DNA from 2 places in the Allosphingosinicella flava genome. Region 1 is predicted to be linked to the other one. Evidence: predicted binding sites of a transcription regulator. Region 1 holds the regulator's gene; the other holds the start of a gene.
The links. Region 1 encodes LexA, which represses DNA repair genes until DNA is damaged. Its sites were predicted from a motif close to GTTCCNCNCTTGTTCT; they were not measured.
Positions count from the first base shown of each region.

Region 2: uvrA (excinuclease ABC subunit UvrA) is a predicted target of LexA. The motif match lies at 2,169-2,184, and genes of this name have one in related genera.

Region 1 covers NZ_CP065592.1:894,251-898,961, reverse strand. Annotated here, with positions in the region: gene IC614_RS04680 (phosphatase PAP2 family protein) at 1-89, shown strand, start outside; gene ilvC (ketol-acid reductoisomerase) at 121-1,104, opposite strand; gene IC614_RS04670 (VOC family protein) at 1,219-1,557, opposite strand; gene lexA (transcriptional repressor LexA) at 1,570-2,241, opposite strand; gene IC614_RS04660 (TadE/TadG family type IV pilus assembly protein) at 2,326-2,730, opposite strand; gene IC614_RS04655 (TadE/TadG family type IV pilus assembly protein) at 2,727-3,194, opposite strand; gene IC614_RS04650 (TadE/TadG family type IV pilus assembly protein) at 3,194-4,438, opposite strand; gene IC614_RS04645 (anthranilate synthase component II) at 4,561-4,711, opposite strand, start outside.
Region 2 covers NZ_CP065592.1:1,496,273-1,500,983, forward strand. Annotated here, with positions in the region: gene IC614_RS07790 (PAS domain-containing sensor histidine kinase) at 1-1,831, opposite strand, end outside; gene uvrA (excinuclease ABC subunit UvrA) at 2,195-4,711, shown strand, end outside.

The DNA of each region.
Region 1 (4,711 bases):
ACGTGGCGGCCGGCTGGTCGTTCGGGCTCGCCTGGACGGCATGTCTTGCCGCCTTGCTGCGCAAGGATGGGGTATCGCGGCAAGGATGAGGGGGCGGCCTCATTGAAGAGGGCCGGGGATTTACCGATTATCCAGCGCGCGCATCGTTTCGGCAATCTTTTCCAGCGGATGGCGCGCGGAAGCGGCGCGCGCGGCCTTGAGGCGCGGATAGCCCGCCTTCGCCTCCGCGACCAGCGCGCGGGCGAAGCCGCCGTCCTGCACCTCGGCGAGGATGCGCCGCATTTCGGCGCGGGTGCCGTCGTTCACAATACGCAGGCCGCCGGTCATGGCGCCATATTCGGCGGTATTGGAAATGGCTTCGCGCATGCCGGCGATGCCGCGCGCGACGAGAAGGTCGGCCAGCAATTTCACTTCGGTCAGGCATTCGAAATAGGCGATTTCCGGGGAGAATCCCGCCTCCGTCAGCGTGTCGTAGCCGGCGAGAATGAGTTCGGGGATCGCGCCCCAGAGCACCGCCTGCTCGTTGAACAGATCGGCCTCGCATTCTTCGGCGAAGGTGGTTTCGATCATGCCCTTCCGCCCGCCACCGAGCGCGGCGGCATAGGATAAAGCAAGCGCGCGCGCCTGGCCGCTGGCATTCTGGTGGGCTGCGAAGAGGGTGATGAGGCCGCTTCCGGCGAGATAGTCGTCGCGCAGAGCGGTGCCGGGGCCTTTCGGGGCGACGAGCAGGATATCGAGATCGGCACGCGGCACGATGAGGTCGAAGCGGATGGCGAGGCCATGCGCGAAAATGAGGGCCGCGCCGGGCTTCAGCCGGTCGTGCAGTTCTTGGGTATAAAGATCGCCCTGATATTCGTCGGGAATAAGGATGGCGACGACGTCCGCCCAGACCGCCGCTTCGGCCGGGGCAAATACCTGGAAACCGTCGGTTCGCGCTTGCACGATGCGCGTCGAGCCCGGCTGAAGGGCGACGCGGATGTCGTGAACGCCGCTGTCACGCAGGTTCAGCGCTTGAGCGCGGCCCTGATTGCCGTAACCGATGACGGCGACTTTCTTTGCCTGGATCAGGGCAAGGTCCGCATCCGCATCGCGATAGATGGTCATGACAATCCTCCGATGCGCGACCCGGCCAGACGGAAAGGCCGGAAGGCACGGCATAGACCCGTTGCCCGGCCCGGCGAAAGCCCAGGATCGACAAGCGGGCGAACCTCCGCGGCGTCAGTCGCCGCTCTTCACGACGGCCAGCTCGTTGCCGCTGGGATCGGTGAAATGGAAGCGGCGGCCGCCGGGAAAGGCGAAGATCGGGCGCGTGACGATCGCGCCTTCGGCACGCACCTTAGCGAGCGCCGCCTCCAGATCCGGAACTTCGATCACCGGCAGGGGCGCGGCGGTCGCTTCATCCGGATCGCCCTGGAGGCCGAGATCGACATCGCCAGTCGTCGTCGCCGCGTAAGAGGGGCCGAATTCGGCGAGGCTCCAGCCGAAAGCCTGCTGGTAGAAGGTGCGCGTCGCCGCGATGTCCTTCACCGGCAGCTCGACATAATTGATCCTGGCCATCCGAGCCTCCGGTCAGTAGCGCCGGAGCAGGCCGGCGAGGCGGCCCTGCACGACGACCTGTTCGGGCCGGTAACGCTGCGGATCGTAGAGGCGGTTGGCGGGATCCAGGCGGACCATCGAGCCTTCACGGCGGAAGGTCTTGAGCGTCGCTTCGCTATTGTCGATCAGCGCCACCACGATTTCTCCGTCCCGCGCGGTGTCGGTGCGGCGGATCAGCGCATAGTCGCCGTCGAGAATGCCTTCCTCGACCATGGAATCACCGGACACTTCGAGGGCATAATGCTCGCCCGGGCCGAGCAAGGCGGCCGGAACGGGCAGGCTTTCGGTGCCTTGCAGCGCCTCGATCGGCGTGCCCGCCGCGATCTTGCCGTGCAGGGGAAGCTCGACGATGTCGTTCGCGGCGGCGGGAAGGGCTGGCTTGGCCGCCTGAACGCGCATTGGGGATGCCGCCAAACCCTTTGCCTCCGTCCGCTCCGGCGCCTTCAATATTTCGAGCGCACGGGCGCGGTTGGGCAGGCGGCGGATGAAGCCGCGCTCCTCCAATGCCGAAATGAGCCGGTGGACGCCGGATTTGGACTTGAGCTCGAGAGCATCCTTCATCTCCTCGAACGAGGGCGATACGCCGCTCGCGGCGAGATGATCGTGAATATAGCAGAGCAATTCGTGTTGCTTGCGCGTGAGCATGTCCCGCACTCTCCATAAGGAACGAACGGAGAACGTGTAGGAAACGCAATGATCCCTGTCAAGCGGCTCCGTCGCGGCGCGCCATCATGGCGCCGGCATGCGCTGAAGATAGACGCGGCGGCTCTTTTGCAACAGGATCGGATCCGGGCGGAAAAAACCGAAGTCGAGCTGCACATTATAGCGCATCGTGATTTCCGCATAATCGGCGCCATCGCTGTTTCCATAAGCAAGCGGCGCGATAGTGAGTGCGGAGGGTTTGAGGCCGAACTGGCCGGCGGCGATGCGTGCCTTGATCTGGGCCTCATCGGGACGCGGCCAGAGCGTCGCCTGGCGCGCGCCCTCGGCCAGGGCGTTGTTGAGCCCGGCATTGGCGAAATAGAGCATGCCGATCTGGGGAATGCCGATCAGAAACAGGATGAGAGCCGGGGCGACCAGCGCGAATTCGAGCGTCGAGGCGCCCCGTTCATCGCGGCGAAGCGGGCGGATCATTGGACCCTCATCGTTGCCGTGGCCCGAAGCGGGAAGCTGCCATTCGGGCTGGCGCCGACCGCGCGGGAGACGATGCTGGCGGTGAATTTCGGTTTGTAATAGCCGCGGATCGTCACCGACACGAAGCGCGCCGTTTCCTCTGTGCCGGTGCAGGCGCCGTTGATGCTGGGCTGCTCCACCCGGTTGCATTCGAGCCAGGAGCGGATCGTGACATTGGTTTCATCTTCTCCCGCCACCGCCGCCGCTTCGCGCCGGATAGAGTCCATGGTTGCGCCGACGGTGCCGGCGGTGATTTTTTCGAGGGCGCGATAGCTTGCCTGTTCCAGCTCGAACTTGCGGGCCAGGCCCTCGGCAAGGTCGATGGCGTTCACCAGCACCATCGCCAGCACGGGCGCGGCGAAGGCGAATTCGATCACGCTCGCCCCGCGCTCGTTTGTCCGCAGCCGGTGGAGAAGCCCGCGCATCACCGGACCAGCCGGACCCAGCTTGCGTCGAACGACTTGGCGCCGCCGTCGGAGGGGCAGCTATTGGTGATTTCGGTATTGCCGGTAAAGGTCAGGCGGTTCGCCACCAGCTGGATGCAATTGCTGTCCATGCCGGAATTGCCGTTGAAGGTGAGCCTCTGCTTGGGGAAATAGAAAGCGCCTTCGAGCTTCGAATAGCTGTTGCCGTTGATATAATGGTCGCCGTCGATGCGGCGGCCGTCATAATACATGAGGACGCCCTTATAGTCGCCGCTGCTGGGGGCGGTCAGATCCAGCTTCGCGCCGCCGTCGATGCGGATGTTGGGAAAGGACGTCTGGATCGTCGGCGTCGGGCTGGTGAAGACCAGGGTGACGCCGGTGCCCTTGACGGTCGATTGCGCGTTAATCGTGATGTCGCCGGTGATGTAATAAGTGCCGGGCGCGAGGTTCAGCGTCCCGTGGACCGCCAGGCCGGTATAGCAGCCCGGGCCGATATTTTGCGTGGCCTTGCTGCCCACATCGATCGCGCCGCCGCTGCAGGGGGAGGGAGGCGAGGGGTGCGGCAGATTGGCGAAGGGATCGGCCTGCTTCAGCGAGTAAGGCAGGAGGAGGGTTTCCCCCTTATAGGCGCTGCTCGGCGGCACGCCGCCCACCGCGGCGATCGGCGAAGCGACGACGGCGGCGCTGCCCGCGCCCGAAACGGCCGCGGCGCCGCTATTGTTGGCGATGACGCCGCAGCCCAGGTTCACCGTGCTGTTGCCGGAGAAGGTGATGCCGGTTCCAACCGATTCATCCAGCGCGACCATGCAATATTTGCCGGTATAGACGAGGGCGGCGGTCGCCTCGACCCGAAGCGGATGATCGTGGCCGGTGAAGAAGGACATGAAGGGCACGGACCGCTTGGCGGTGAGAATGACGCGAACCGCGCGGTTGTTGTTCGCATAAGGGCCGGTCGTGGGCGCATTTTCGATGACCGGCGGGGCGGCGAGCCGGACCGAACCGTTATAGTCCAGCGCCTGCTGGACCGCGGCGCCGATCGTTTTGTTCTGGACGCGGGCAAAGGCCCCGGCGAGGGCGCCGCTGTCGGCCGCGCGCTGCATCTGGCGTTTGAGGAGGCTGAGCTGAATGGTGTCGACCGCGAGGCCGGCCGAGCCGACGATGACCGGCATCGCGGCGCCGATCAAGACGAGCGCATTGCCCCGTCTGTCCATCCGCAACCTGCGGAGAAAAGCGCGTACACCCATATGTCGCCTCTCAGGCTTATTATCGGCACGACAATAGCTTAGGCTTCTTTACAGATGCTTAGGGTGAATGGTTAACGGCAGGCTTTACGCGCGGATAAAGGCGGCGAATTCCGTATGCGGCGTTAACCAGGCGCCCCGGCCAGGGCGAGAAAATTGGCGAGCAGCGCATGCCCCCCCTCGCTCGCGATGCTTTCCGGGTGGAATTGGACGCCGTGGATGGGAAGATCGCGATGCGCAATGCCCATGATCACCCCGTCGTCGGTTCGCGCCGTG
Region 2 (4,711 bases), 600 kb from region 1:
AAATTCGCCCCTCGTCGTTCGACAGGGCGCCATATTTGGCGGCATTGGTCGCCAGTTCGTGCAGGGCCATGGCAAAGATCACCGTCGCCTGGGGCGGGAGCTGCACCGCCGGCCCTTCCACCGTGACCCGCCCCTCCTCCAGCGCGCCGAAAGGCGCCAGCGCGGCCGTCACGATCTCGCCCAGCATCGCGCTTTCCCAGCTTTGCCGGGTCAGCACGTCATGGGCGGCGGCAAGGGCGGACAGGCGGCCTTCGAACGTGCGCTGCACGGCTTCCGGCACCTCGCCGCGCTTGAAGGTCTGGCGTGCCGTCGCCTGCACCAGGGTCATGGTGTTCTTGACCCGATGATTGAGCTCGCCGAGCAGGATTTCCTTGTGCCGCTCCGCCTTCTTGCGCTCGGTCACGTCGCTGAAGGTGCAGGCGACGCCGCCGCCCTGCTTGGGCGAGAAGCGAAGCTCGATGCTGGTGCCGGGCCGGTGATTGGACGCCATTTCAAGCCTTTCCGGCTTGCGCGTCTCCATCACGCGGTGGAGCGCCTGTTCAAGCTCGGTGCCGTGGATATAGGGCATGACCTCCCAGATGTTCCGCCCCAGGGCTTCCTCCCGCTTGAAGCCGAAATACTCCTCGGACGCTTTGTTGAGCAGGCTGATCGTCCACTTCGCATCGACGGCGATGAAGCAATCGGAAATGCTTTCAAGAACGGTGTTGAGCCGCCGCGCGATGACGATGCGGTCGGTAAGGTCGATGCAGGCGCCGGTCATGTAGGCGGCCTTGCCGTCGTCGCCGAAATAGACCTTGGCCCGGTCGTGCAGCCAGCGTTCCTTGCCGTCCGGCCGGACGACGCGATATTCCATGTCGAAATCGGCGCCGGTGGCGATGCTGGTCTCGCACGCGGCGATGAAGGCGTCGCGATCGTCAAGGTGGATGCGGGCCGCGCATTCCTCGATCGTCGTCGGTCCTTCCTCCTCCGGAAACCCGAACAGGCGGTTGAGCGTGGCGTCGAATTCGAGGGCGCCGGTCCGCAAATCCCAGCGAAAGGTTCCGGCGCCCGATCCCTCGAGCGCCGCGCGCAGCCGCTCCTCCCGATCGCGCAAGGCTTCTTCGGTCCGCTTGGTTTCGGTGATGTCGTACGTCACGCCGAAATGACGGACCTTGCCGTCCTCGACGGTCACCGCCTCGCCCCGCCGTACGATCCACCGCTTCTCCCCGGTCAGCGGATGGATGACGCGATAGGCGGCGCGGCCGACGCCATAATCGCCGTCCTGGCGGACAGAGGCGAGATCGTCGGGATGGAGCATGTTTTCGGCCTGCGCCACCGTGATCTCGTCCGTGGGGTCGAGGCCCCAGACCTTGCAAAATTCCTCGGAAACCAGGATGCGGCCTTGCTCGGGAAGGATCTCGTACGTGCCGATGCCGCCCGCCCGTTGCGCAACCCGCAACCGTTCGTTGGCGGTCCGGGCCTCCTCCATGGCCTTTCGTTCCGCATCGATATCGCGCACGACAACCAGGCCGCCGACGATATGTCCGTGATCGTCGCGAATCTGGCTGGCGGTCAGCCGGATCCAGTTCCTGCCGCCGTCCTTCCGCTCGTAATGCACGTCGAGCTCGGCCTCCAGCGCGCCCTTGAGAACGCGGACGAGCGGATAATCTTCCGCTTCCACCCGGCGGCCATCGGCATGATAGGCCACCCAATTGCCATGTTCCTCGATCGCTTCGGTGGGCAGGATGGGATGGCCGAAAATCTCCTCGGCCTTCCGGTTTCCGCCGAGAATGCGGCCGGACGCCGCGGCATAGACCAGGCCCACGGGCAGGGCGTCCAATAGCCTTTGCATCCCGCTTTCCAACGGAGAGCGGAACGCAGCCAGGACCGACGCGGCCTGCAGGTCGAACGTTTCGGCTTTCAACAACCGCTCCAGGGAAGGGCGCAGCGCCTGCTCATGTCGATTTCATTCACCCCTTTGCGGAATAGCCCCTGGATTGTGGGTATGCGGCTATTCATGCTCATGTAGCGCAGATTGGCCACTCCGTCACTGATCTTGCTCAAGATTAAGGGAACAAATCTTAACTTAACTTTGCAGGGCGATAACGGGGGTTGCCTTGCGATCCGCTTGTCCCGCACCCATTTCGCGTCGGCAGCGTTGCCCATGCATGCCGCGCCCTTGCATCATTAGAACAAATCTGGAACAGCCAATCTCATGCTGACTCATCTTTCGGTGCGCGGCGCGCGCGAGCACAATCTGAAGGGCGTGGACGTCGATATTCCGCGCGAGACGCTGACGGTCATCACCGGCCTGTCGGGCTCGGGCAAATCGAGTCTCGCCTTCGACACCATCTATGCCGAGGGGCAGCGCCGCTATGTGGAATCGCTCTCCGCTTATGCCCGCCAGTTCCTGGAGCTGATGCAGAAGCCCGACGTCGATCATATCGAGGGCCTGTCGCCCGCAATCTCGATCGAGCAGAAGACGACGAGCCGCAACCCGCGCTCCACCGTCGCCACCGTCACCGAAATCTACGACTACATGCGCCTCCTCTGGGCGCGGGTCGGCGTGCCCTACAGCCCCGCCACCGGCCTCCCCATCAGCGCGCAGACAGTCAGCCAGATGGTCGACCGCGTCATGGCCCTCCCCCAAGGCATGCGCCTCTATTTGCTGGCCCCCGTCGTGCGCGGCCGCAAGGGCGAGTACAGGAAGGAAATGGCCGAATGGCAGAAAGCGGGCTTCACCCGCGTCCGCATCGACGGCCAATTCTACGACATCGAAGACGCCCCCGCCCTCGACAAGAAGTACAAGCACGACATCGAAGTCGTCGTCGACCGTCTGGTGGTGCGCGAAGGCATCGAAACCCGCCTCGCGGATTCGCTGGAGACGGCCCTCAAACTGGCTGACGGCCTCGTCTACCTTGACCCCGCCGACGCGAAAGCCCTCCCCCTCGATGGGGGAGGGTTGGGTGGGGGTGATCTATCCGCCCGCACTGATGCCGGTCTCGAAAATCACCCCTCCCCAACCCCTCCCCATCGAGGGGAGGGGCCTAATAGCGGCCCCATCGAGGATGCCAATGCTGACGGAAGCACCGCCCGCACCGGCGTCGCCGCGGCCCTCACCCAGGCCTCGGACCGCAACGTCCTCGCCACCCACGCGCCCGCCGGCCGCATCACCTTCTCCGAGAAATTCGCCTGCCCGGTCTCCGGCTTCACCATCGCCGAGATCGAGCCGCGCCTGTTCTCCTTCAACGCGCCGCAGGGCGCCTGCCCGGCCTGCGACGGCCTCGGCGAAAAATTGCTGTTCGACCCCGAACTGGTCGTTCCGAACGAAGCGCTCTCGATCAAGAAGGGCGCCGTCGTCCCCTGGGCCAAATCCAACCCGCCCAGCCCTTATTACATGCAGGTCTTGGGCTCCCTCGCCCGCGAATATGGCTTCAGCCTCGAAACGCCGTGGCAGGATCTGCCGGAGGAGGTGCGCGACACCATCCTCCACGGCACGAAGGGCAAGCCCGTCACCCTCACCTTCGTCGACGGCCGCAAATCCTACGACGTGGTGAAGCCCTTCGAAGGCGTCATCGGCAACCTCAATCGCCGCATGATGCAGACCGAAAGCGCCTGGATGCGCGAGGAGCTCGCCAAATATCAAAGCTCCGCCCCCTGCGAGGTGTGCGACGGCGCCCGCCTCCGCCCCGAGGCGCTGTCCGTGAAGATCGCCGGCGAGGACATCTCCGTCTCCACCCGCCGCAGCGTCGTCCGCGCGCTCGAATGGTTCGCCACCCTCGAGGAGAAACTGAACCCGCAGCAGCGCGAAATCGCCCGCGCCATCCTCAAGGAAATCAACGAGCGCCTCGGCTTCCTCAACAATGTCGGCCTCGACTATCTGAACCTCGACCGCACGTCCGGCACCCTGTCGGGCGGCGAGAGCCAGCGCATCCGCTTGGCCTCCCAGATCGGCTCGGGCCTGTCGGGCGTCCTCTACGTCCTCGACGAGCCCTCGATCGGCCTGCACCAGCGCGACAATGACCGCCTGCTCGTGACCCTCAAACGCCTCCGCGACCTCGGCAACACCGTGCTCGTCGTCGAGCATGACGAGGATGCGATCAAGACCGCCGACTATGTCATCGACATGGGCCCCGGCGCCGGAGTGCACGGTGGACAAGTGGTGGCGGCGGGCTCACTGGATGAGGTGCTGGCCAACGAGAACAGCCTCACTGCCGACTACCTGACGGGACGGCGCGCAGTCGCCGTTCCGGCAACCAGACGGAAGGGCAATGGCAAGAAGCTCACAGTCCACGGCGCCAAGGCGAACAATCTGAAGGACGTGACGGCCAGCATCCCCCTCGGCACCTTCACCTGCATCACCGGCGTCTCGGGCTCGGGCAAGTCGTCCTTCACCATCGACACGCTCTACGCCGGGGCCGCCCGCCATCTGAACGGCGCCCGTGTCCAGGCGGGCAAGCACGACAAGCTCTCGGGCTTGCAATATCTCGACAAGGTGATCGACATCGATCAGTCGCCGATCGGCCGCACCCCGCGCTCCAATCCGGCCACCTATACCGGCGCCTTCACCAACATCCGCGATTGGTTCGCCGGCCTCCCCGAGGCGCAGGCGCGCGGCTACAAGCCCGGCCGCTTCTCCTTCAACGTGAAGGGCGGCCGCTGCGAGGCGTGCACCGGCGACGGCCTCATCAAGATCGAAATGCACTTCCTCCCCGACGTCTACGTCACCTGC